Regions from separate parts of the Ruegeria sp. CDSC025 genome, predicted to be linked through region 3. Evidence: riboswitches for the same ligand, from Rfam matches in the RefSeq annotation. Region 3 holds a riboswitch; each other region holds the start of a gene.

Region 1 (8,022 bases), on a different contig from region 3:
TTCGTCGTGCAGGGTGCAGATCACCTCGTTATCGGCGGGCAGGCGGAACCGGGTGACACCCTCGCTGACCATGCGGGCGTCGCACAGGATCGGTGCGCCGTCTTCCACCGCGGCACGGGCCGAGGTCACAAAACCGGGTGAGAAATGCACGAACTCTTCCAACCCCACCATACCTGCCGCGTGGATCATCCGAACGGCGACCTGTTCCTCATCGGCGTCGAACCGTGCCAGATCGGCCTCGGACCGGATGGTGGCAAAGCTTTGTTTGTAGATCGCCGCGCCGTCGGTTTCGTATTCATAGGGCATCAGGAGAAGTCCATGGTCATAAGTGTTTCGGGGCTTAACCCGCGCAGGTTTGGCTCATCTCCCGCGCGGCCTTGTTTGACAAGATCAAATCGACCATCGTGGCCGACCAGGGTGACATCAGCTGGTCCCATGCGCGCGCATCCTTTGGCACAGCCCGAGACATGCAAGTGGCCGGGAATACGCGAGGCAAGCGCGCGGGCGATATCGCGGGTCTCCACCTGCGCCTGCGGGCAGAGCGGGGCGCCGGGGCAGGCGTCAGTGGTCATCAGCGGGTCGGTGCCATCGGTGACGAACGCTGGGGCGGGTATCGCCGCCCCGCCTTCCATCAGGAACAGCCGCCAAGGGGTGACCCGCAGCGCAGAGGCACCGCAGGTCTCAATCAGCCCCGCAAGCCCGCGCGCTGGCAACTGACCGAACGCGGCTCCGTAAAACGCACCCAGTTCCACGATGCCCGGCTCAGGCAGAGCGCCAACATCACCCGGTGCGCTGCCTTGGCATTCTGACGGCAAATCTTGTGTCGCAACCACGCGGGCCATGCGCCGGGCCTCGGGCGTGTGGTGATCCGCGAACCATTCGGCCAGCGCGATCAGGTGGTCGATGGCGATTTTTTCGGTCACGCGACGCCCTGTTTCGGCCCCATCAGCGCGTAGGATCAGCCCCTCGGGGCCTGTCTCCAGCCGGATATCCGCGGAATCCCCGACCAACAGGCGATTTGGTCCGGTGTCGATGGCAAACCCAAACTTGGCTGGTAGCGACGGCAATTCGCCCAACCGGTCGATCAGTTCCTGCGTCAGTCGTGCGGTAAGATCGCCGGATTGGTAGAGCGGTGTCACCAGAATATTGCGCCGCACCTCGATACCCGGTTCCGCATCCAAAAGGTTCAGCGCAGCGAGTTCTTCCAGCAAAGGTTGGTGATCGGCCTCGGCCACACCGCGCAGTTGCAGATTGGCGCGGATGGTCAGGTCAATGGTGCCATTGCCGAACCGGTCGGCAAGTTCGCACAGGCCTAACATCTGCGCTGCCTCAAGGCGCGCCAGCCGCGGCCGAACCCGCACGACCAACCCGTCCCCCGACATCATCGGGCGATGGGCGCCGGGGCACCAGCCCTGAACGATCGGTGCACTCATCCCAACCCCTCCAGATCGGCTCGGATCGAGTTTCGGCGCGTGTTCCACAGGCCAGCCTCGAGCAGAGCACGGAACCGGTCCTGCATGGCCTGATGCGCCTGTGGGTTCTTCTCTTGCAGAAAGGCATCAACCTCGGCGTTACCCAGTGTGGCATCGTGGTAGATGTCAAACAGATGCGGTGCAACGGTTCCCGACAGATGGGCAAAGCTTGCCATATGATCCAGCGTTGCCGCGATCTCGGCGGCGCCGCGGAATCCGTGCCGTTGCATTCCTGCGATCCAGTCAGGATTAGCCGCGCGCGCGTGGACAACGCGGCTGATTTCCTCAGAGAGGGTTCGGGCGCGGGGGGTGTCTGGGTTGGTATTGTCCAGATGGTACAGCTGCGCAGTACCGCCAGTGACTTTCTTGGCGGCGGCAAAACCGGCCTCATGCGTGGCATAGTCATTGGCCAACAGCAGATCGGTTTCGGTCAGGTCCTGAAGGTGAACAAAGCTATCGGCGTGGGCAACGCGTTGGGTAATACCATCGACATCCCGTGCAATTTGCTCGCCCTCAAGCGCAAAGGAACTGGCATCCAGCCAAGCCTGACCGGCCTGTGTGCGCGCTTCGTCCGTATAGATTTCGGATAGCTGCGTCATGTTCAGGCCATAGCTGCCGGGGGCGGGGCCATAGACACGGGCGGCCGGTGCCTGCCCGGCATATGGGTTCCAGTCTGCTGCCTCGTCCCGTTCACACAATGCTCGCACTGCCTGGCCATACAGCGCAGAAAGCGTCGGGAATACATCGCGGAACAGGCCCGAGACACGCAAGGTCACGTCTAGCCGTGGACGGCTGAGATCAGTGATTGGCAGCACCTCGATACCGGAAACCCGCTCCGACCCCTTGTCCCAAACCGGTTTCACACCCAGTAGGTGAAGCGCCATGGCGAATTCTTCACCCGCAGTGCGCATCGTGGCCGAGCCCCAGAGGTCGACAATCAGCCCCTTGGGGTAATCGCCTTCTTCCTGCAGATGCCGTCGCACTAGTTCCTCGGCCAGTTTGACACCTTGGGTATAGGCCGCGCGTGTTGGAACCGAACGCGGATCGGTGGTGTAAAGATTTCGCCCTGTCGGCAGCACGTCCGAGCGCCCGCGATAGGGTGAGCCAGACGGGCCAGCCTCGATCCGTTTCCCGGCCAGTGCGTCCAAAAGTGATTGACGTTCCGCATGCGCTGAAGGCGTGGCATCAAAATTGCCGGTCACTTCGGGGACGCGGCCAAAGACGTGCAAGCCGTCGCCGAACTGGCTTTCTTTGATGTCGCAGACAAATCGGTCGATACGGGTGATCGCTTCGGCGGTACAGGTTGCCTGATCCAGACCCAGATCGCTTTCCAGACCAATGGCCTGCGCCTCATCCCGTATGTCTTCTTGTAGTCGGTCGCGGCGTTTGGGGTCCAGCCCGTCGGCGTTCGAGAATTCGTCCAGCAGGGATTCCAGCCGCACCATACGGTCCGGCGTGTCACTTGTTCGCATCGGGGGCGGGATATGGCCCAGTGTAACCGCGCCGATCCGGCGCTTGGCCTGTGCGGCCTCGCCGGGGTCATTCACGATAAAGGGGTAGATCACCGGCAGATCTCGGACCAACGCCTCAGGCCAGCAGTTTTGGGACAGGGCGACCGATTTGCCTGGCAGCCATTCCAACGTGCCATGCGCGCCGATATGGATCAGCGCGTCCGCGCCATGCCCCTTACGCAGCCAGAGATAGAAGGCAACATAGCTGTGGCGCGGGGTGCGCGAAAGATCGTGATAGTCGTCATCGCGCAGCTCGGGCGTGCCGCGTTCCGGTTGCAGCGCGATCAGTGTCTTGCCCCGGTTCAAGGCGGTAAAGTGGAACGCACCATCGGCAAAAACCGGGTCGTCCTCAGGCTTGCCCCAAATGGATTGCAGATCCGTTTGCAACTGTTCCGGCAAGTCTGCCAGCGCGGTCTGATAGGCCGCGAGCGGCCAAGCCAGTCGCGCATCCAAAAGCGTCTCGGCTATCGGTTCGCCGGGTGCTGTATCATAGCCTTCAGCCTGCAGATCGGACAGCATCGCCTCGGCCGAGGCCAACGCATCCAGGCCAACCGCATGGGCCATCTGCCAGTCCTTGCCGGGATAAGTCGACAGCACCAACGCTGGAACCTGATCTGGCTTGGGTTTGTCGCTTAGGCGCAGCCAGCCGTCCACCCGGTCTATGATCGCCTCAACCCGTTCCGGCTCGTGGCGGTGGGCAAAACGGGAATATTCCAGATACGGGTCGCGCTTGCCCGGTTCCTTGAACGAAGCGATGCCCGCCGAAATGCGGCCATCCACCTCGGGCAGGACCACATGCATTGCGAGGTCGGCGGGGGACAGCCCGCGTTCCGCATCGACCCAAGCCTTGCGGCGTGCGGTGGACAAGGCGACCTGAAATACCGGCACATTGGCGGCGTCCAGCGGGGACGTTCCCGAGGCGCCTTTGCCCGAAAAGGAGGTGGCGTTGATGATTGCCGAGGGGGCCAGCGCTACGACCTGTTCGCGCAGCCAGTCAGCGGCGGTAGGGGCTTTGAGCGACGGCGCAAATAGGCCAACAGCCTGAAACCCACGCGCACGCAGACGGTGGATCAGGGCCGCGACCGGGGCAGTGTCTGCCGAGGTCAGATAGGCGCGATAGAAGGTCACGAGGATGCGCTTGGCATCACCGGCGAATGCGGTATCCGCCGGGATCACACCGCGATCCGGACACCATACGCCACATTCCGGGATCGTCTTGGCCCCCATCACTGGGCCAGAATAAAGCCCCGCGGCCAGTGCCATTTGCGCCAGCGCAGCCTGCGCTGCGACCTCACCGCCTGTGTCGCAAAGATGCGCCAGCCGCCGCAGGGTTGAAACGGGCAGGGTAGAATAGTCATCCAGGCGCGTATCTTCACGTCCATCCGCCGGCAGGACTGCCACAGCGATGCCTTTGGCGTGGGCCAGTGCCAGAACCTGCTGCAATCCGTAGGACCAGTAGGGCACGCCACCGATCAGGCGGATCAGAATGCCTTTGGCGCCCTCCAGCGTCTGCTCGACATAGGTGTCGACAGAAAGCGGGTGCTTCAGCGCCGTTAGATTGGCCAGCCGCAGGGTCGGCATCCGGCCTTCGGGTCCACCCCCACGATGCCAGCCTGCCGCGAAAGCGCCAAGATCACTGTCGGAAAAGGACAGCACCACCAGATCCGCCGGGCTCTGGCCCAGATCGGTCGGGGTCTCCGTTTCCTCTAACCCGTGGCTTTCGCGGAAGACGACGTGCATGGTTTACTCGGCAGCCTCGGTCACACCCACGAGGATTTCGCGGATTTCAGCCTCTTTGATGTCGTCATGCTCGGCGATGACCACCAGACGCGAGCGACGCTCTTCACCTGGCTCCCACGGGCGGTCGTACTGATGACGCACACGGGCCCCGACTGCCTGCACCAAAAGGCGCATGGGTTTGCCGGTAACAGCGGCATAGCCTTTGACCCGCAGGATGTTCAGTTCATTCGCCAGACGTTCGATATTGGCGACCAGCTGGGCCGGATCGGTCTGTTCCGGCAGCTCGACAATGATGCTTTCGAAATCATCATGCTCGTGATCGTGGTGGCCATCGTGATGGCTGGGACGTGCCTCCATGTCATCTTCGGCAGCGGCCTCAAGCCCCAGCACAACACGTACATCCACAGCGCCTTCGGCCACTTCGACCACGGGCAGCGGGCGCGGAGCCTCTGCCGCGATGATTTCCTTGGCCTTGGCGACCCCCTCGGGGCCAGCAAGATCAGGCTTGGTCAGCAGAATGATGTCGGCGCAGGAGATCTGGTCCTCGAACACCTCGGATAGCGGCGTTTCGTGATCAATCGAGTCATCGGCCAGGCGCTGGGCATCCACCGCAGCGACATTCGGGGCAAAGCGACCGGCGGCCACAGCTTCGGCATCGGCCAGAGCAATTACGCCATCCACGGTGATTTTCGAGCGGATATCCGGCCAGTCGAACGCTTTCAGCAGCGGCTTGGGCAGGGCCAAGCCAGAGGTTTCGATCAGAATGTGATCGGGGCGCGGCTCTAGCGCCATCAGCGCCTCGATGGTCGGGATGAAATCATCTGCCACGGTGCAGCAGATGCATCCATTGGCCAATTCCATGATGTTTTCCGCCGGGCAATCGGGGATCGCGCAGGATTTGAGGATATCGCCATCGACGCCAACATCTCCAAACTCGTTGACCACAATGGCCAGGCGCTTGCCCTGCGGGTTCTGCATCAGATGACGCACCAGCGTGGTCTTTCCCGAGCCCAGAAAGCCGGTGATCACAGTGACGGGCAGTTTTTCGAGATTGCTCATATCTAAGCTCCAATCGGGGGAATGCGGGCCGCACAGTTTTTGCGGAAATGTTCAGGACGTTCGCGCCATTTAACGAGGCCATCTTGGGTCGCGAGATATTTGGTCGCACCTTCAACAATGGTCTCGACATGATCGGTTTCATCGAGATGCTCATAGACAAAGGTCCAACGTTCGGGTCCGCCACGCAGCACAATCGAGCAGCCCTGATCGCAATTTGAAAGGCATTCTACTGCCTTCAAAGTGACGCCATCAGGAAGTTCTGCCTGCTCCAACGCCTTGTGCAGCAACGCCCCAGGACGATCTGCATCATTCTCGACGGGCAGGCCGCGGCGGCAGGTCGTGCACACCAGCAGTTCAACAGGTGTGGTCTCGGTCATGTCTCTCATCCCCCCAAATCCTCTTCGCGGGGGACGGGGTTTCATGCGGGCCACGTATTGCGACATGGGCCCGACACCGGATCACCCCGTCCGGTTTCAACTTCGGATGTTGGCAGGTCTCCCGGCTTGCGGATGTCAGAGGCTGGCCTCTGGCAGATGTCCCGCCTTCCCGGCCTGTCTGGCCAGTGGCTTTGGGCACCCTCTCCGGTCACGGTCGCGGGGGCGGCTGCGTTTGACGGATGACCGCTGACGCATTCCCTTTTCATCTGCATGTGCAGACACCAACGGATGGGACATGCGGCACGGGCAGGGGGCTTGTCAAGCGCGGCAGACGCACGGAAATCATCGAGAATGGAAAAGCGACCTGCCAATGCCTGTCAGCGGCATGTTTGGTCAGTCAGATGCAAAATGACGGCAGGCGAGTTTGGGCTTTGCGCCTCGAAGATATCCAGACGAAAGGATTCGCGGGCCCGTTACTTCAAAGGGCATATCGCGTGGATTCGATAGAGCGGTCAAATTTACCGGCCGAGCCAGTGAGTTCACCGCCTTCTGATCAATCCGGTGTCAAGCTTCACTCAGCAGAGCACTGCCGTAGCGAGACGGCATGTCGCAGGCTCGAAAAGCCGAATGCGAAGCAACTGTTTGAAAGTATTGGAGGCGAGTACCGGAATCGAACCGGTGTACACGGATTTGCAATCCATAAAGACAGGCAGCGAAAACAACGGCTTATGGGTGCAAAACACCCCCTGACAAAAAGTGAACAAAAAGCGAAAGTTTCAACGCTCTTTGCGATCCAGAATGCTCACAAAATCGTTTCTAACCTTGGGATAATTTGATGAGTTGGGCGGTTGCAAACGAATGCGCCGAGCGCCGTTTTGGCAGCGCTGCGCGCAAGCAGATCATCATGTTTCTGGCCGACAAGGCGAGCGATGACGGCTCGGGCGTCTGGTGCTCCAAGGGAACGATCCAGCGCCACACAGAGCTCAGCGAGAGCACGGTAAAGCGCACCATCATCGACTTTCTGCGGGAAGGCATTCTGATCGAGACGGGGCAGCGGCAGTGCAAGAACGGCTACACCGTCATTTACCGCATCGTTCTGGAACGCGTGGCCGCGCTTGAACCCACGGCTGAGCCCGACATTGAGACGGGGGTCACTGTGAACCCCGTCCAGCCTGGACCCGGTACGGGGTCCACGGTGAACGGGGTACGGGGTTCACAGTGGACCCCAAACCATCCTAAAACCAACCATAAACCACCTACGCGCAGGCGCGAGGCGGCGGAGGAGGTTGAAGATCTGGAATCTGAGAAGATCTTGGCGGCCTATCCCGAAGACAGGATCCGAGACCGGCGGACCAGTCTGCGTTTGATCGCAGCGGCCGTGAAGGCCGGGGTAGAGCCCGATGATCTGCTGCAGGCGGTCAAAGCCTATGCCAAGGAAAGCGAGGGCTATACGCGCAGCAAGGTCTGTTTCTCGGACAACTGGTTCAAGATGCGCCGGTGGGAGAAGGGACTGGCCCAGATCCAGGCCGACCGCGAGAAGGCGCGAGAAGCCGAAGCCAAAGGTCGCGCTAGCCTCGCCGAGTGGATCCGTGAACGCCACCCCCTTTGTCGCCACATTACAAGCCGACAGATCGAGGGCTTGATTGTTTCAAAGTTGGTGACGCCTGAGCAGGTGCGCGCTGCGGGGCTGCAGGCATAAGTGCGACTCGATTGTTACGCCATGGCGTAAAAAGTAGATATTTACGTTGCAGCGTAATTTGTTTTAATTTACGCTGTGCCGTAAAAGGAGCCACATCATGGACCTCACAGCACGAACGGCCGAGCAGATCGGCGAGGCACTTCGCCGGACGCGCAAAGCGCGCG
Region 2 (8,022 bases), on a different contig from region 3:
CAGGCATCATCCGACACCATCCACAGTGCCTGACGTCCGGCGATTTCGGCTTTTTCATAGGCCCCGGTTTCCTCAAGCGCGAAGGAATGGCACCCCAGAAGATATCCGCGGCCGGCGTGGTCGGGTTCATAAGCAGGCAGGACACATTCGATCGACCGTCGCATACCAGCGGCATCTCCCAAGACAAACCGTGTTGCATGGCTGAGTTTCATCGCCAGCGAGTCCTGTGGGTGGAGGCGCAGAATTTCTTCAAACTTCTGGATTGCATGTGAGGGCAGGTCGGACAGGTAAAGGGCCAACGCGTCGACATAAAGCCGCTCGCGATCAGTTACCGGTTGGCGATCCATAGCGGTGTTGGCAGCATTCAACGCTTCCGCTGCAACTGGCATCATCTCTCGCCGGCCCAGCAAGACCAGGAACAGGCCTTTGACGGCGTGACCAAGCGCGAAATCGGGCTCAAGCTCTAGCACTTTGCCCAGATGCAGGGGTGTGACAGCTGAATGCGCCATGAAACCAAGCAGAACACCATTCCACGCCTCGACACTGGCCGAATGGCAAAGAGTGTTCATCTGTCCGAAAACATCTTGTTTCATGCGCGGGATCCAATCCATTTGCGATTTATTACTTTATTCGATTTAGCAGAGAGTCAGGCGGGGTCGTATCAGTATCGGCCCTGCTCTCGAATTGGTGAAAAGCTGTGTGTGGAAAACGTGAAAAAATCCGCCGATTCAACGGCATGTTTCAGCAATATGCCGCCTAGTAAGGCATTGTGTTTCAATCTTCAAATGGGTTCTTCGCGTTCAAGACTGCTGCAGTGTCCGCTCCGAACTGTGGCGGAGCCGTCCGGTAGGTAACCGGTGTCCGCGACAATTTCAGCGGGTTTCCGATCAGTTTTACCTCGGCCGGGGCAGCCTGCATCGCGATCTGCATTTGCCGCGCCGCGACCTGCTCGGTGTCAAAAACCTGATCCAGGGTCTGGACCGGCCCAACTGGTACTTTGCGTGCCTCAAGTTCTGCGATGACGGTTGTTGTGTCATATGACTGAACCGCAGGGCGCAATAGGGCGTTCAACGCATCCCGGTTTTCCAGCCGCGCCGGATTCGTCGCAAAGCGGACGTCATCCGCCAGATCAGGTTGGTCGATGAATTCGCAGAACCGGCGGAACTGACTGTCATTACCTACAGCAAGGATCACATGGCCATCAGCGGTTTCGTAAACGTCATATGGAACGATATTTGGATGACCATTCCCACGGCGTTGTGGCACATTGCCGGATGTCAGATAATTCACGCCTTCATTGATCAGCCACGCAATCTGGGAATCGACCAGAGCCAGATCAATTTGCTGTCCCTCTCCGGTCTGGTCCCGATGGCGCAATGCTGCCAAAATGCCAACGCAGGCATACATACCGCACATGACATCAGCGATACCAACTCCAACTTTCATCGGCGCCCCTTGGGGATCGCCGGTCAGAGACATGACACCGCCATAGCCCTGCGCCATCAGATCATATCCGGGCTTTGATGCGTTAGGCCCATCCTGCCCGTAGCCTGAGATCGAACAATAGACGAGGCTAGGGAATTCCTGCGAGAGCGATTTGTAATCCAGCCCGTATTTCGCAAGCCCGCCGGGTTTGAAATTCTCGATCAGGATGTCCGCAAACGAGGCCAGCCGCCGAATTTCCGCCTGACCTTCGGGTGTGGTGATGTCGATGGCGACCGATTTCTTGTTGCGGTTGGCTGACATGAAATAGGCACTAAGATCCGATGGAACCCCGTCGGCATCAGCGACATAGGGTGGGCCCCACTGGCGCGTGTCGTCCCCTTTAGTAGCAGGGTTTTCGATCTTGATAACGCTGGCACCCAAATCGCCCAGCAACTGTGTGCAGGTCGGTCCGGCCAGAATGCGGGACAGGTCCAGAACCTTGACGCCCTTCAGCGGTCCTTCAGATCCGGCCATCATATCCTCCGCGGTCAATCTCAGCAGCGATTACGGTGAACCTATCAGACTTGGTTGCCGCTTCCAGAGCATCCCTCAGTTCGGCGCGGGTGCGCACCGTGTAACCATTCCCACCGAAGGCCCGGCCCATAGCTGCAAAGTCGTGGCGGTCGAAATCGACGCCTACGTTCCCCATTTGCCGCTGACGCTGTTTCAATTCGATCAGGGCAAGGCTGGCGTCGACGAACACCAGGAAAATCGGGTTACCACCCATCTCGGCAACGGTCGACAGTTCTCCGGCGACCATCAGGAACCCGGCATCACCGGAAAAGCTGATGACCGGGCGCGTGGGTTCGGCCAGCTTCAGCCCGATGGCCATTGGCAGAGCGCAGCCCATGGTGCAGAGCGCCGAAGACTGGATCAGCCCGCGTTCTTCGGAACATCCCCACATCTGGCTGAGAAGGATGCGATGTGCGCCGCTGTCAGCGGTGGCCAATGTCTCGGCAGGAAGAGCCGCGCGGGTTTCCGCAATTACCGCGGCGGGACCCCATACATCATCAGTAGGGAAGGCTCGCGCCAGGGCGGCCCGAACCTGTTCGGGTTCGCCGCCGGGCCAGGTGGCGCGGGCAGGGTTGCCCTTTGCAATGGCCTCGAGGGTCGCGCCGGTATCAGCCACCAGGTTCAACCCGGCCTGATGCATGTAGTGATCGTTCGGAACCGCCGAAATGTCGATGACGCGCTTTTCTTCGGGGTCCCATATCTCGCGCCAGCCTGGGCGCATTTCGATCGGGTCATAGCCCAGACACAACACTAGATCGGCCTGTTCAACCAGCGGCACTAGATGGGTGTCAGCCAGCGGCGACAGGCCCGCGCCGCCAAGGCACAGTGGATGATCCTCGGGAACCACGCCCTTGGCCTTGTAGGTTGTCACAAAAGGAATGCCAAAATGTTCAAGGAACGCCTGCACCACATTGCGCGAGTCGTCATATAGAACATCCAGGCCGATAATCGCGATGGGCCGTTCGGCCTGTGCCACCCAGCGGCGGGCTTTTTCAACGCAATCCCCCTCGGGCGCGACGGCGGCAGGTTTGACAAGACGGCGGCGTTTGACATCGGTCACAGGCGCATCCGCAACCGAAATCGGCACGTCGATATGCACCGGTCCTGTGCGCGGCTGATTGGCCAGCGATACCGCTTTGTCTGCGATAATATCCGCGCCTTTGGCGGTCAGCATGAACGTCCCTTTGGTGATCGAGCGATAGACCCGTGCGTGATCCATGACCTGATGGGTGTATGTCAGCGCCTCATCTGCGTCGACACAGCCGGTCAGCACGATCATTGGCACCCGGTCCTGCAACGCATTGGCGACCACATTGATCCCGTTCATCGCGCCTGGACCGAGTGTGGCCACCAGAATGGCCGGGGCACCGTCGCGGTGATGCACCGCCTCGGCCATAAAGCCAGCCGCGTTCTCGTGTTTGGTCAGGTGAAAGGTTATTCCCGCCTTTTCCAACGCATCCACTAGGGTCAGCACCTCGCCACCTGGCATGCCAAAAGCGTGGCGGCAGCCAGCCTCATAAAGCCGTTGGGCCAGAATGTCCGCAGCGCGGGGCGACGAGTCCTGCATCAGTAAAGCTCCGAAAACTGTTTCAACGCAGATTGCGGAGGACAGACCCGGACGCAAGGCGCATCACGCCAGTGTGACTATTTGACAGCGGCTTCGGCCACGATCTGAAAGGTGTCATCCAATTCCTGGGCAATGTCCCTCAGGGGGTCTCCTCCCTCATAGATATAGGGCGCGAATACAAAGCTGGGCGTTTTATAGGACAGGGTGGCGGTACCGTCCTCGTTTTCAGTCACGTAAAACCGGATCGGTGCTTCGATCATTGCGCGCACCGAGGTTTCCAGCACGCGCACCGCATAGTCATTGTTGAAGGCGCCGATCACCAGATTGCCTGGGATTGTAATTCCCCGCGCGGCGGCGGCTTTGGTGGGGCCGGCCTGCGTGACAACGATCAGACCGTTTGCCTTAACCGCCGATTTGGTGTCCGAGACCAATTCATCATAGCTTTTGCCCGTTGGATACACGGCCCATCCCGAGAGCGGTTCGTCGGCCCAGGCGGGCAGAGCCAGCAGGGCGAAGACAGTCCAAAGCAGTTTCATCCAGAGGCCTCCTTTTAAGGTGTCTGCAGGAATCCTGCCAGAAATGTGAGAACGTCGCACTCACAATCTTGTGCGCATTCGGGATTGCGCCGCGCCGCTTAAAGCCGCAGAAACGGGCGCAGGACGAAGGGAAAGGTCTGGATCGGATGCGCCTGATGATCTGCAAAACCTGTGGCACCGCACGTGATCGGGCGGCCGAGGTGCAGGCTGTGCAGGACGCACTGAAAAGGGCCGGATTTACGGATCAGGTCGAAGTGAGCGAACACGCCTGTTTCAGCGGCTGCGCGGAACCCACGGCGCTGGCTATACAGGCGCAGGGGCGCGCATCTTATGTGTTTTCGGGTGTCGATGTGGTGGCGGATGCCGCGGATATCGCTGAAACTTGCCGTACTTACCTGAACAGCCCGCAGGGCTGGATTGAAGACGCCCGACCCTGCGGGCGGCTTCGGATGTGTTTGCGTGCGCGTATTCCGGCGCTTTAGTCGACCTGAACCGTAACCGCAGCACGAACCGGCACGTTATCGACCGAAAGCGGGCTATGGCTGTTGGAATTCAGTGAAACCGAAACCTCGACCTCGCCTTTGGGCAACTGATCAAGATGCATCCAACTGCCGTAAAGCCGGGCGAGCTTTTCTCCGTTGATGTAAACATGCGCGTGCCCTTCGCCTGCCATGTCTGCGGTCGATGCGTTCTGCGGTGCGAAGGTAAAGTTTTTTGGCATGACATGCAGGTTCCAGCCAGACATAGGATCCTGTGTCAGAGCGATGTCCAGTGTAGGTGCATCTGCGCCTGCCGGTAGGTTCAGGGCCGTGGAATGATCGTGGGCCATGGTCTCAGTGTGTGAGGCTCCGTGAAGAGACGGATCAGAATGGTCGTGGCCATCAAATGTGACGCCATTTGCAGCAGCAATTACAAATCCTGCACCGCCGCCAAAGACCAGACCGATCACGAATAGAGCAAGTGAACGGGTCATTGTATTTCCTTGAAAACATAGGGAAACGCGCCAAGTTTACACCCGGCGCGTTCATTCGAAGTGCGATCAGGCCGTTGCTTCGGAAGGTTGCGCTTCTTTCTGCCAGAAATAGCCAGCGAACGCGCCAACCAGAACCCATGCAACCAGACCGATTCCAAAAGCTCGTGCGGCGAACAATGCGCCAATTTCAGTCGGCACAGGGCCGGTGAAAACATCGGGCTCGGGTGCACCGATAAGATGTGGCACCAACAGAAGTACCGCAGCGATCACATAGCTGATCAGGTTACCTCCAAAGGCGATCAACCACATGGCGACAAGGGCTGCTGCAACCGTTGCGAACCACCAGACCTGACGTGCATAGACATCGGCTGCTGCGACACCCGGCACTTCGGGCGCCAGGGTGAAACCTGGTGCAAGGTGGAAGGCGATAAATCCGGCCAACCCCCAAAGAACGCCGGTCCGGCCATCAATCTGATGCCCTTGACCTTCGGCTACCGACATCAGCGCAACCATCACCAGCGCATAGCCGGTATAGGTCAGCATGGTAAAGATGACACTCAGCGCATCACGCGTCAGTTCAGAGAACATGCGCGGCAGCTCGGGATGAGCCGATACGGTCTCGCCCCCGAAATGCACCAGCTCTCCGGATTCATAAAGCTCGGCATGCAACAATACTGGTTGCACAAATACCAACTGCAGCAAGGCGGCAATCAGCCCCGCTGCAGCACCAGCGAACAACGCGCTGGTCAATATACGACTGAACACGGTCTTAGTGGCAGGGGAAGCCGGTCGCGTGACGCACGTCATGCGCTGCATCATGCAGGGCCGCTGCCTGAACGTGACCGGTCAGCGTGATGAGGCCCAGACCCAGAACCACTGCAAACATGACCGGAACAAAGCCTGTACGCGCGGCGGATGCTGTTTTCGTTTGTGTTGCCATTTTGTATTCTCCTCTGCCGCCGCACCCGACGGCCGGTGTTTCGTTTTTGCGCCTGGCAGGTCTCCTGGCTTGCGGGTCGATGCCTCTGTTCGCCTTCCCCCCGGAGAACCGGGAGTGGCTGGTTGAACAGGGGCTCTCCGCTTACAGTCGCGGGGGCGGCTTTGGAGTTGACCACCGAGGCAGTCGCACCAAATTCCCTCTTAGCATCCGGATTTCTCCGGCAGGACCAGACACCCCCATTTAGCCGCTATAGCTGTGGCGGTGCAATCATCATTTGCGACGTATTGTGTCAGATTATGCGCTTTTTCAGCAAATAAATATCCATGATCCAACCATGGTCGGCACGGGCATGGGCGCGGCGGTCTAGAATCTGCTGCGCAACCTCGGCCAAAGGGCCTTTGATCAGGATTTCCTCTTTCATGCCGACATATGCGCCCCACCAAATGTCCAATTCTTCCATGTTCAGGTTTTGGAAGGAACATTCGCCATCCAGCATCACCGCCACGTTTTCTGCGGTTTCCGGCCATCCTTCGTCCCGGATGCGACGACCAGTTGTTACGATATAGGGCGCGCCCAGTTCGTTGATCGGAATCGCATGGGCCGCCGTCAGCGCTTGCAGCGCGGTTATGCCGGGAATCACCCGTGTTTCTGGCTGAGGGGTCAAACGTGCCGCGATTCGCAGCGAACTGTCATACAGCGACGGATCCCCCCAGATCAGCAGCGCCACATGGCGGGCCTTCGGGTGGGCTGCGATGGCCTCCTTCCAGCGCAATGCAATCGCGTCGTGCCATTCGTCCACTCCGCGTAAATAGCCATCATCGGCACGGCGTTTGGGAATGTCGAAATACGCGATTTGCGGAGGGGTATCCGCGACCTGAGCGATGATCTGCTCGCGCAGCCCTGCCAGATCGGCCTTGTTTTCGCCCTTGCGGGGGATCAGGATCAGGTCCGCCGAACGGATCGCCTGCGCCCCTTGAAATGTCACATGATCCGGGTTGCCGGTGCCAATACCGATCAGCGTCAGGTCAATCATTTTCGAACTCTGCCAGAGGTCCATACAGGATCAGGGCCGGGGCGGTGCCGATCTCGGTTTCCAACTGCTGCGACAAGGCACCGATGGTCGAGCGTTGCAGCTTTTGTTCGGGGGTCGAGACGGATTCGGCCATCAAAGCAGGTGTATCCAGCGAAAGGCCGTGGGAATGTAAGGCCCTGACCAAAAGGGGAAAGGTGCGCTTGCCCATAAACACGACGGTCGTAGCCTGTGGATCAGCCAGTGCTGCCAGGTTCAGATCTTCGGGCAGTTTGCCACTGACATCGTGGCCGGTGACGAATTGCACGCGCCGCGCGGTCAGTCGCCGGGTCAGCGGAATGCCCGCCGCTGCCGCCGCCGCTACCGCCGAGGGGATGCCGGGGATGATTTCATAGTCGATCCCGGCCTCTTGCAGGGCCACCAGTTCTTCTTCAAGCCGGCCGAACATGCCGCCATCACCGGATTTCAACCGCACAACATGCTGACCGGTTTGTGCATATTCGACCAACAAGCGGCTGACGTGATCCTGCTTGGGCGAGGGGCGCCCGGCGCGTTTGCCGACACCAACCAGATCAGCATCCTCACGCGCGTGGCTCAGGATCGGGCCACTGCTGAGGTCATCAAACAGCACCGCATCGGCTTTCTGCATCCTGTCTACCGCCTTCAGTGTCAGCAATTCCGGGTCGCCGGGGCCTGAACCGATGAAGGACACAAAACCACTCATGCCGAGGCCTCGGCGATCAGATGAAAGAATGTCCCGGTGACATTGTTTCGCACCGATCCGGTTTGCGGGCCTTCCGCGCCTTCGGCGTCGAACACGCGCGCCAGCGGGGCGTCAGGCTGTTCGATGATCGAGGAATAGTGGAACTCATGCCCGCGTAGCGCTGTGCCTTCGGCAAATCCGGCCATTGGGGCCAATAATTCCGCCTTGCGATAACCCAGGTTGAACTTGCGCTTTTCATAGGAGGTCACAAGGCC
Region 3 (8,022 bases):
CGGGCGCATCGATTCCGGCAACCCTGATCTTGGTGCCGCTTATCACGATCGTGTCGCCGTCGATTACGTGGCACTTGCCTTTGAGAGTCCGTGTGGTTGGATAAGCCGAGGGCGGCTGCTTTGACGGAACCGGCCGTGCTCTGGTGATCGCAGGTCTTTTAGTTGGTTGGAAGGGCACCACCCTGGATCGTTTGCGCGATGATCCGAACAGGGCCCTCAATATATATCTCAACATATGAAAAACGCATTCTAAATCTGCTTAATCGATGCGTAGAATGTTAGGCTGGATACAGTATTTGTGTAAACTTGATATTTGAATTCGACCAAGTGTCGAAGCTCAACTACAACTCCTTCCGCGCCCTCAGCGCCGCCGTAATCGTCCCGTCATCCAGGTAGTCCAACTCGCCGCCAATCGGCACGCCCTGCGCCAGCGAGGTCAGGCGCACCTGCCCGTCCAGTTGATCGGCTATATAGTGCGCGGTGGTCTGGCCATCGACAGTGGCGTTCAGCGCCAGAATGACTTCGGTGATCCCCTCGGCTGTGACCCGATCCTTGAGGCGAGGAATGCGCAGCTCATCCGGGCCGACTCCATCTAATGCCGACAAGGTGCCGCCCAGCACGTGATAGCGGCCTTTGAAAACCGCGGCGCGTTCCATCGCCCAAAGGTCGGCGACGTCTTCGACGACGCACAGCTCTCCGGTCGCGCGGACTTCGCTATCGCAGATGTCGCAGATATCCGAAGTGCCTACATTGCCGCAATTCAGGCACTCACGGGCAGTGATGGCAACCTGTTGCATCGCGTCCGCAAGCGGTGTCAGCAGAAGGGCGCGTTTGCGGATCAAATGCAGCACTGCGCGACGGGCCGAACGTGGGCCGAGGCCTGGCAGTTTGGCCATCAGGTCGATCAGATTGTCGATATCGCTGTTCGAACTCACTGCGCTTGCTCCTGCATAAGGGCCGGGCAGTTGGGCCCGGCCGGTATTTCGTCAGGAGTGCCTATCAGAACGGCAGCTTGATGTCTGCGGGCAGGCCCATACCTTCGGTCAGCTTAGCCATCTCAGCCTGCGACCGTTCTGCGGCCTTGGCCTGAGCATCTTTGACGGCGGCCAGGATCAGGTCTTCGACCACTTCCTTGTCGTCGCCGTTAAAGATTGACGGGTCGATATCGAGACCTTTCAGCTCTCCCTTGGCCGTGGCTGTTGCCTTGACCAGCCCTGCACCGGATTCGCCGACAACCATGATGGTATTCAGCTCTTCCTGCATATCCGTCATCTTGGTCTGTAGATCCTGCGCGGATTTCATCATCTTGGCCATGTCACCCAGGCCGCCGAGTCCTTTGAGCATCGGTATTCTCCTAATATCCGGTTTGACGCCTAAATACGGGCGCGGTCGGCGCGGCACAAGGGCCGAGCTGGCTCCCGCCCGTCGTCAAGGCCTTTCCTCCCGTTGGGCCCGGGAGGTTTCCAGTTGGGTCAGATGAGACGGTTTCAGTCTTCCTCGAACGGGTCCCATTCGTCTTCGACCTCGGGCAGCGCCTCGGTTTCCACTTTGGCGGCACGTTCTTCCGGTGTTTCAATCCGCTTGATGCGTGCCTTCGGAAATTGCATGAGCACCGCCTGAACCAACGGGTGTTTCTCAGCCTCTGCTTTCAACGCCAGCTCGGCGGCGTCTCGAATCTCGGCGATGGTCGCAACCTCACCATCGGCTACAATCGACACAGCCCAGCGGTTGCCAGTCCATCGTTGCAGCGACGAACCCAGTCTCGCTGCCAGATCTGTGGGTGCGTTTTGTGTCGGGGTGAATTCGATCCGCCCCGGTTGGTAAGAAACCAGCCGCACCCCGTTTTCGACCTCGACCAGAAGTTTCACATCCCGATTGGTGCGGATCAATTCAACCACGTGGTCAAAACTCGGATACCGTGCCAGCGCCGATTGGATATCATGGGCCAGAGCGGCCGACGGCGCGCCGGCGGGGCTGCTAGTTGCGGACACGTAAGAAGATGATGCCGCTGGTACCGGAGCCTGAGAGGGCACGGCCATACCACCGCCCGGACCACCATTCGGAGGCGGTGGCGGGTTGTCCTGCAGGCGCTTGATCAGCTCTTCGGGGCTGGGCAAGTCGGCAACATGGGTCAGGCGGATAACGGCCATTTCAGCAGCCATCATGGCATTTGGCGCGGCCGATACCTCTTCCAGCGCTTTCAGCAACATCTGCCACATCCGGGTCAAAACGCGCATTGGCAGGGCCTCGGCCATTTGCTGACCACGGGCACGTTCATCAGGGGAAACCGTCGGGTCCTCGGCTGCGTCTGGCGTGATCTTCACAACCGAAACCCAGTGCGTGATTTCGGCCAGGTCACGCAGCACGGATAGCGGATCGGCCCCTTCGGCATATTGCCCGCCCAATTCAGTCAGCGCGCTTGCTGCATCCCCTCGCAGGATCATTTCCATCAAGTCCAATACCCGGCCCCGGTCGGCCAGACCCAGCATCGCGCGCACCTGATCGGCGCTGGTTTCACCGGCCCCATGGCTGATTGCCTGATCCAGCAGCGAAGTTGCGTCGCGCGCCGACCCTTCGGCCGCGCGGGTGATCAGCGCCAGGGCATCATCCGCGATCTGTGCCTTCTCAGCCGCTGCGATCTTATTGAGCAGGCCAATCATGTCCTCGGGTTCGATCCGGCGCAGGTCAAATCGTTGGCACCGCGACAGAACAGTCACCGGGACTTTGCGGATTTCGGTCGTGGCAAAGATGAACTTCACATGCGCAGGAGGTTCTTCCAACGTCTTGAGCAGCGCGTTGAACGCGCTGGTCGAAAGCATGTGAACTTCGTCGATGATGTAGATCTTATAGCGCGCACTGGCGGCACGATAGCGCACCGAGTCGATGATTTCGCGAATGTCATTTACGCCGGTGCGGCTGGCGGCGTCCATCTCCATCACATCGACATGGCGGCCTTCCATGATGGCGACGCAATGTTCGCACTGGCCGCAGGGTTCGGTCGTGGGCTTGCCTTGCCCATCAGGACCGATGCAGTTCATGCCCTTGGCGATGATCCGGGCCGTGGTCGTCTTACCGGTGCCGCGGATGCCAGTCATGATGAAGGCTTGCGCAATCCGGTCGGCCTCGAACGCGTTTTTCAGCGTGCGCACCATTGCGTTCTGACCGACGAGGTCAGCAAAAGTTTCCGGGCGGTATTTCCGCGCGAGAACCTGATAGGCGGGGCTGGGCGTGTCGGTCATGTCTGCTCTGTTGGATTCGTGTCAGGTTTGCAGCGTAGAGACCCCCGCCGTCCGCGTCCACCGCGCGCGAAAAGGAATTTCGTTTTGGCAAGTTGCATCAGAGCCGGTAAATCATGAGGGGCCTCAGCCCCATGTGGTGATGCAGGAAAAGGAGCTGTGTTGGAGAGTTTTGCAATTCACCCTCTTGGATTGGGCAAAGGGCAGATCGCTCTGTGCCCACTGCCGGGTGTCACGGGCGATTATGCTGGAGATTTCGCAGTAATCCGAGATTGGGCGCCGGACCTGGTCATCTCGATGACTACTCTGGATGAGTTCCAGCATTCCGGCGGGTTGTCATTCGAGGCGGACCTGCAGTGCGAACGAATTGCCTGGGTCCACCTTCCGGTCTCCGATTTCGGCGCCCCCACGCCTGAGGTTGAGGCGCTTTGGCCGCAAGCCAGCGCCGCCGCCCAACATGTCCTTGCCAGTGGCGGCAAGGTGCTGGTGCATTGCCGCGGTGGGTGCGGTCGCTCGGGGATGGTTGTGATGCGGCTAATGGTGGAATGCGGCGAAGCGCCTGGCCAAGCGCTTCGGCGGTTGCGTGCGGTGCGGCCCTGCGCGGTGGAAACCGACGCGCAAAAGGACTGGGCCGGGTTGCCGGCCCGAACCCTTCCCTGAATCAGGCAGACACTTGATACGGAATACTGTCGCTGCGCGGCGGCAGAGTCGAAACGTCGAGCATCGCACAGGGTGGTTCTGACAGAAAACCAGCGGATTTCTGGATGAACTCCGGCCCGAACATCATGTCGCCATAGGCGTCCAGCATTTCTGTCGGCGTGTCCGTGCTGGTGCCGCAATAGACCCTGATCTGTTCTGATTGGGCCCGAAAACGGGCCGTGCAGCCTTCGGTGCAATGGGTCAGATCGCTAGTGCCTTCGACCTCGAATGTTTTGGATGCTGCAGGCGTTGCCGTCGCCATCGCCTCGGCCATGGCGCGTGCCATTCGGGCCAGGGCGGGGCAGGGTTTCCCGGTCCTCTGACAGACGGTTGCGGTGAATTCATGTGTCTTTGTCTTCCAGATCATAATGCGCCCTCCGCGCGCAGGACGAAGGGTGAGGATCAGGTGTGACAGCGCGCTGACGACCTGCCCGGACACCCCGCCCGAGTTTCGGTTTCGATACGATGGCAGGTCTCCTGACTTGCGGGTCGTCGCTTTGCCGACCTTCCCAGCCCTGGGGCCAGTGGTATTTCGGCATTGCTCACCGCTTACAGTTGCGGGGGCAGTCGCGGAGTTGGCCCTTTCCGACATCGCCGGGGCAGACCGCACCGTGTTCCCTTTTCATCCCGCCCCAATTCCGGGGCAAGAACCATCACCACATCGCTAGCGGCTATGCAGACCCCGAGTCAAGCCACCTGTTGGGGTGCAAACCGGACGTTTGGTCATCTTGATGAAATCTTGACTCTGGTGGCCGAAATCGGGCCGATTGTTGAGTGAACCGAGTAGTTCAGAACTTGTCGGAAGCGCCATGCTTGATACCACGCCCTGCGTCCAGACTAAGGACTTTGACTTTGCCTCATGCTCTGCCAGCCTGTCGGCACGGCTGTATCTGCCTGCAACCGAGCCGAAGATCGCCGTGGTGATTCACAGCGCAACTGCAGTGCCGCGCGAATATTACCAGCATTTTGCCCGTTGGCTGGCCGCCGAACAGGGTATGGCCTGTCTGACCTATGACTACAGCGATTTCGGGCATTCGCTGCGCGACAAACTCAAAACCTCTGAGGTGACCATGGCGGATTGGGCCTTGGTCGACATGCCCGCCGCACGGGCTGAGATGCGCAGGCGGTTCCCGGACGCTTTGCAGTGGAGCATCGGTCATTCCCTTGGCGGCTTGCTGGGGCCGGTGCAGCCAGACATTGATCAGATCGACCGGATGATCTGTGTATGTTCGGGGCTGGTTACTCTGTCCGACCATCCCTGGCCCTATCGCGGGCTGGCGTGGATGTTCTGGCATGTGCATGGGCGTCTGGCAGTGAATGCGCTGGGCTATCTGCCGGGCAAAGCGGTGGGGATCGGTGCCGATTTGCCTGGTCCGGTCTATTGGCAATGGCGTAGCTGGTGCACGGCGCCGCAGAATTATGTGCCGCAGATCGGTGACGCTCTGCCCGAAGCGAGATGGGCGCAATCGAATACGCCGGTGGACCTGTTCACCTTCGAGGACGACCAGATGGTGCCGCCAGACGCTGTCTGGCGGCTTGCCGATCTGTATGGACCAAAGGCGCGGCGACATCTGTTGTCTCCGAATGAATTCGGAGCGCCTGAGATCGGTCATATTGGCGCTTTTGCCCGCAGAAACCGGGCGGTTTGGCCCCGGTTGATTGCCTGAAAACGAGGCGCCTTTCTGTCACGCTCAGTGTCTGCTGCGGGACTTTTTGTCATTCATGACGGATCGCACCATTTTGCCAAAGGCTTTGTCACGTGCCCGTGACTGCGCGAGGGTTTCGGAATTCCTCTGATCTTCGCGCCGAAGCTTGTGCCAGCGCGCCAGCCGGTCGGGCTCAAGCACGCCATTGGCAATCGCCTCCTGCACAGCACAACCGGGTTCGGCCTGGTGCTGGCAATCTGAGAACCGGCACCTTGCAGCCAATTCAAGAAGGTCTGAGAAAACCTCATCCACGCCGTCTTGGGCTTCCATCAAACGCAGGGCGCGCATTCCTGGCGTATCAATCAGCCACCCCCCGTTTCGCATCGGGTGAAGCGCACGATAGGTCGTGGTGTGGCGACCCCGTGCGTCATCCTCGCGGATCCCCGCCGTTGTCCCGGCCTGACCAGTCATGGCGTTCGCCAATGTGGTTTTGCCGACACCGGATGAGCCGACCAAAGCAGCAGTTTGCCCGGCAGGGCACCAGGACAGGATCGGATCAATCTCTGACGCCTCCAGCGCGTTGACGGTTAGAACGGTCAGAAACCGAACCAGCGAACTGGCCTGACTGGCATAGCTCTCTGGGTCAGGGCAGCTGTCGGCCTTGGTCAGGACAACAACCGGATAGCACCCGGCCTGATGCGCCAGTGCCAGATAACGTTCAAGCCGGGCCAGATTGAAATCGGCATTGCAGGAACTGACGATATACAGCACGTCCACATTCGCCGCGATCAGCTGAACCTGCGCACCGGTGCCTGCGGCCCGGCGTTGCAAGAGGCTTTTGCGCTCCAAAAGATGCCGAATGCGGTTTTGATCATCCGCAAGGATCCAATCGCCAACCGCAAATTCGCCGGTTGATCGGTCAGGGGTCAGATCAGATGTGTCGCCCAGCGCATTCAGGCCGATCAGGCGATCACGATGGACGGCGTTGATGCGATGCGGTGTGCAGGTAGGGTTCACAGCATGTTGGGCTGCAAAATGAGAGGACCATCCCAGGTCCGAAAGTGTTTTGGACATTGTTCTGCCTGTGTTCAGATACAGGAAACCATCAGGGTGGCAGACGCGCACCCATCGGTAACGTGTTCAGGCAAGAGCGGGGGTTAGTCCCGGAAACGCTCTGCCCGAAGGGTCATTGCTACAATCATAAAGTCCCTCCTGCGGCAGTCGTTGCGCGTAAGTGAGAGGTTGGACATCGACCCAAGCGGGGCTCGTTGTGGCTGCTTCCTTCCGGATCTGACCAGGTTGGCGAGGCGCTCGCCCGCGCCAACCTCTCGAGGGTGGATATAGGCAGTTGGCCGGAAAAACACAACCCGTCAGAAGGTCAGAAGAATCCGTAAAAAGCCATTTTCGTCGGTTCCAAGGACTTGTGGATCAAATTCCTGAATGTCCTGCAGAAGTCGGTGGGCATTTGGACCGGTGCGTAAGATCGCCTGCGTACCAGTGTTACTGGTGATTCTGAAGGGTTTCTGGGCCTCTTCCAGCGGATCGCTGACCAAGGTGCCTGACAGATAATCCAGCAGGGCTTGCTGGACCGGCAGGATGGGCATGTCGATACGTTGCGCATTACCCGCAAATGGGAAATGCCCGCCCCCGCTGGCGCGATAATTGTTAAGCGCGACGGCAAATTGCTGATCCGGTGCAATGGGGGTGGCACCGACCAGAACTTCTGAAACGCGCCGGTTTTCGGCGTTGATCAAGGTGCCCATATCGTCGAAACGCGGAGGTTGTGTCAGATCAATTCTGCAGGACAGCCCGTATAGCACATCAAAGTTGTGACCCACCCGATTTTCGCAAATAAGTTCGGATGCAGATCCGGTCGAAATCTGGTTGAAAACAGCTGCGGACATCTCAAGCCAGTCCACGATTTGGTCACCGGATACAATGACACCCTGCAATTCGTTTGGAAAAACATGCAGGTCAACCACGTTACGCAGGAATATCTCGCCAGGCTTAACATCCGTATAGAATCGCGGCCCGGCCCGACCGCCGAATTTCGAAGGTGAAACCGCCGATAAAATCGGAATGTCTGCCAGGTCGGTTTCGGACATACACAGACGTAACGCGGCAGCCTGGGCGGCGGCGACCAGCCTCAGTCCACGGTCCTCGGTGCAAAAGCTGAAATAGCTGTGCAGATGGTGCGGGGTGCGGCCGACCGGCTGGCCCGCTCGCCTGCGGGTTTCGGCATGACCAGAGGAAAACAGATGCAACAATTCCGGATCTTCGGGCGCCAGTGATACGATTTCGTCGGGACGCCCCGCAGATATCGGTCGCAGCGCCGCCCGGGCTTCGCCAGCGGTCCAGCCGCCGCGCTCTGCCGAGTGAAGTTTCAAGTCGATCACCCCCAGATGTGATCCGGCCGTTCCGGGTAGGACAACTGGTTTGCC

Evidence for each region. A riboswitch is a leader RNA that binds a small molecule or an ion and turns the genes downstream of it on or off. The one in region 3 is predicted to bind cobalamin.
Region 1: another riboswitch for cobalamin. It lies ahead of AC2FH8_RS05095 (DUF1636 family protein); the one in region 3 lies ahead of AC2FH8_RS12675 (hypothetical protein).
Region 2: another riboswitch for cobalamin. It lies ahead of AC2FH8_RS05165 (CbtB domain-containing protein); the one in region 3 lies ahead of AC2FH8_RS12675 (hypothetical protein).

The regions. Positions count from the first base shown of each region.
Region 1 covers NZ_JBXWOJ010000002.1:384,745-392,766, reverse strand. The annotation lists gene AC2FH8_RS05115 (precorrin-8X methylmutase) at 1-306, opposite strand, end outside; gene cobG (precorrin-3B synthase) at 306-1,433, opposite strand; gene cobN (cobaltochelatase subunit CobN) at 1,430-4,723, opposite strand; gene cobW (cobalamin biosynthesis protein CobW) at 4,727-5,782, opposite strand; gene AC2FH8_RS05095 (DUF1636 family protein) at 5,785-6,159, opposite strand; cobalamin riboswitch at 6,254-6,460, opposite strand; gene AC2FH8_RS05090 (hypothetical protein) at 6,995-7,858, shown strand; gene AC2FH8_RS05085 (helix-turn-helix domain-containing protein) at 7,956-8,022, shown strand, end outside.
Region 2 covers NZ_JBXWOJ010000002.1:398,692-406,713, reverse strand. The annotation lists gene AC2FH8_RS05200 (tetratricopeptide repeat protein) at 1-593, opposite strand, end outside; gene AC2FH8_RS05195 (CaiB/BaiF CoA transferase family protein) at 775-1,959, opposite strand; gene AC2FH8_RS05190 (thiamine pyrophosphate-binding protein) at 1,946-3,565, opposite strand; gene AC2FH8_RS05185 (DUF302 domain-containing protein) at 3,643-4,101, opposite strand; gene AC2FH8_RS05180 (DUF1636 family protein) at 4,170-4,583, shown strand; gene AC2FH8_RS05175 (hypothetical protein) at 4,580-5,074, opposite strand; gene AC2FH8_RS05170 (CbtA family protein) at 5,141-5,839, opposite strand; gene AC2FH8_RS05165 (CbtB domain-containing protein) at 5,844-6,014, opposite strand; cobalamin riboswitch at 6,052-6,260, opposite strand; gene cobF (precorrin-6A synthase (deacetylating)) at 6,304-7,047, opposite strand; gene cobA (uroporphyrinogen-III C-methyltransferase) at 7,040-7,768, opposite strand; gene AC2FH8_RS05150 (cobyrinic acid a,c-diamide synthase CobB) at 7,765-8,022, opposite strand, start outside.
Region 3 covers NZ_JBXWOJ010000008.1:46,653-54,674, reverse strand. The annotation lists gene AC2FH8_RS12700 (thermonuclease family protein) at 1-46, opposite strand, end outside; gene recR (recombination mediator RecR) at 342-935, opposite strand; gene AC2FH8_RS12690 (YbaB/EbfC family nucleoid-associated protein) at 1,000-1,344, opposite strand; gene AC2FH8_RS12685 (DNA polymerase III subunit gamma/tau) at 1,488-3,239, opposite strand; gene AC2FH8_RS12680 (protein-tyrosine phosphatase family protein) at 3,396-3,896, shown strand; gene AC2FH8_RS12675 (hypothetical protein) at 3,898-4,302, opposite strand; cobalamin riboswitch at 4,386-4,605, opposite strand; gene AC2FH8_RS12670 (alpha/beta hydrolase family protein) at 4,745-5,602, shown strand; gene rsgA (ribosome small subunit-dependent GTPase A) at 5,627-6,655, opposite strand; RNA gene ffs (signal recognition particle sRNA small type) at 6,814-6,912, opposite strand; gene AC2FH8_RS12655 (5'-nucleotidase C-terminal domain-containing protein) at 6,952-8,022, opposite strand, start outside.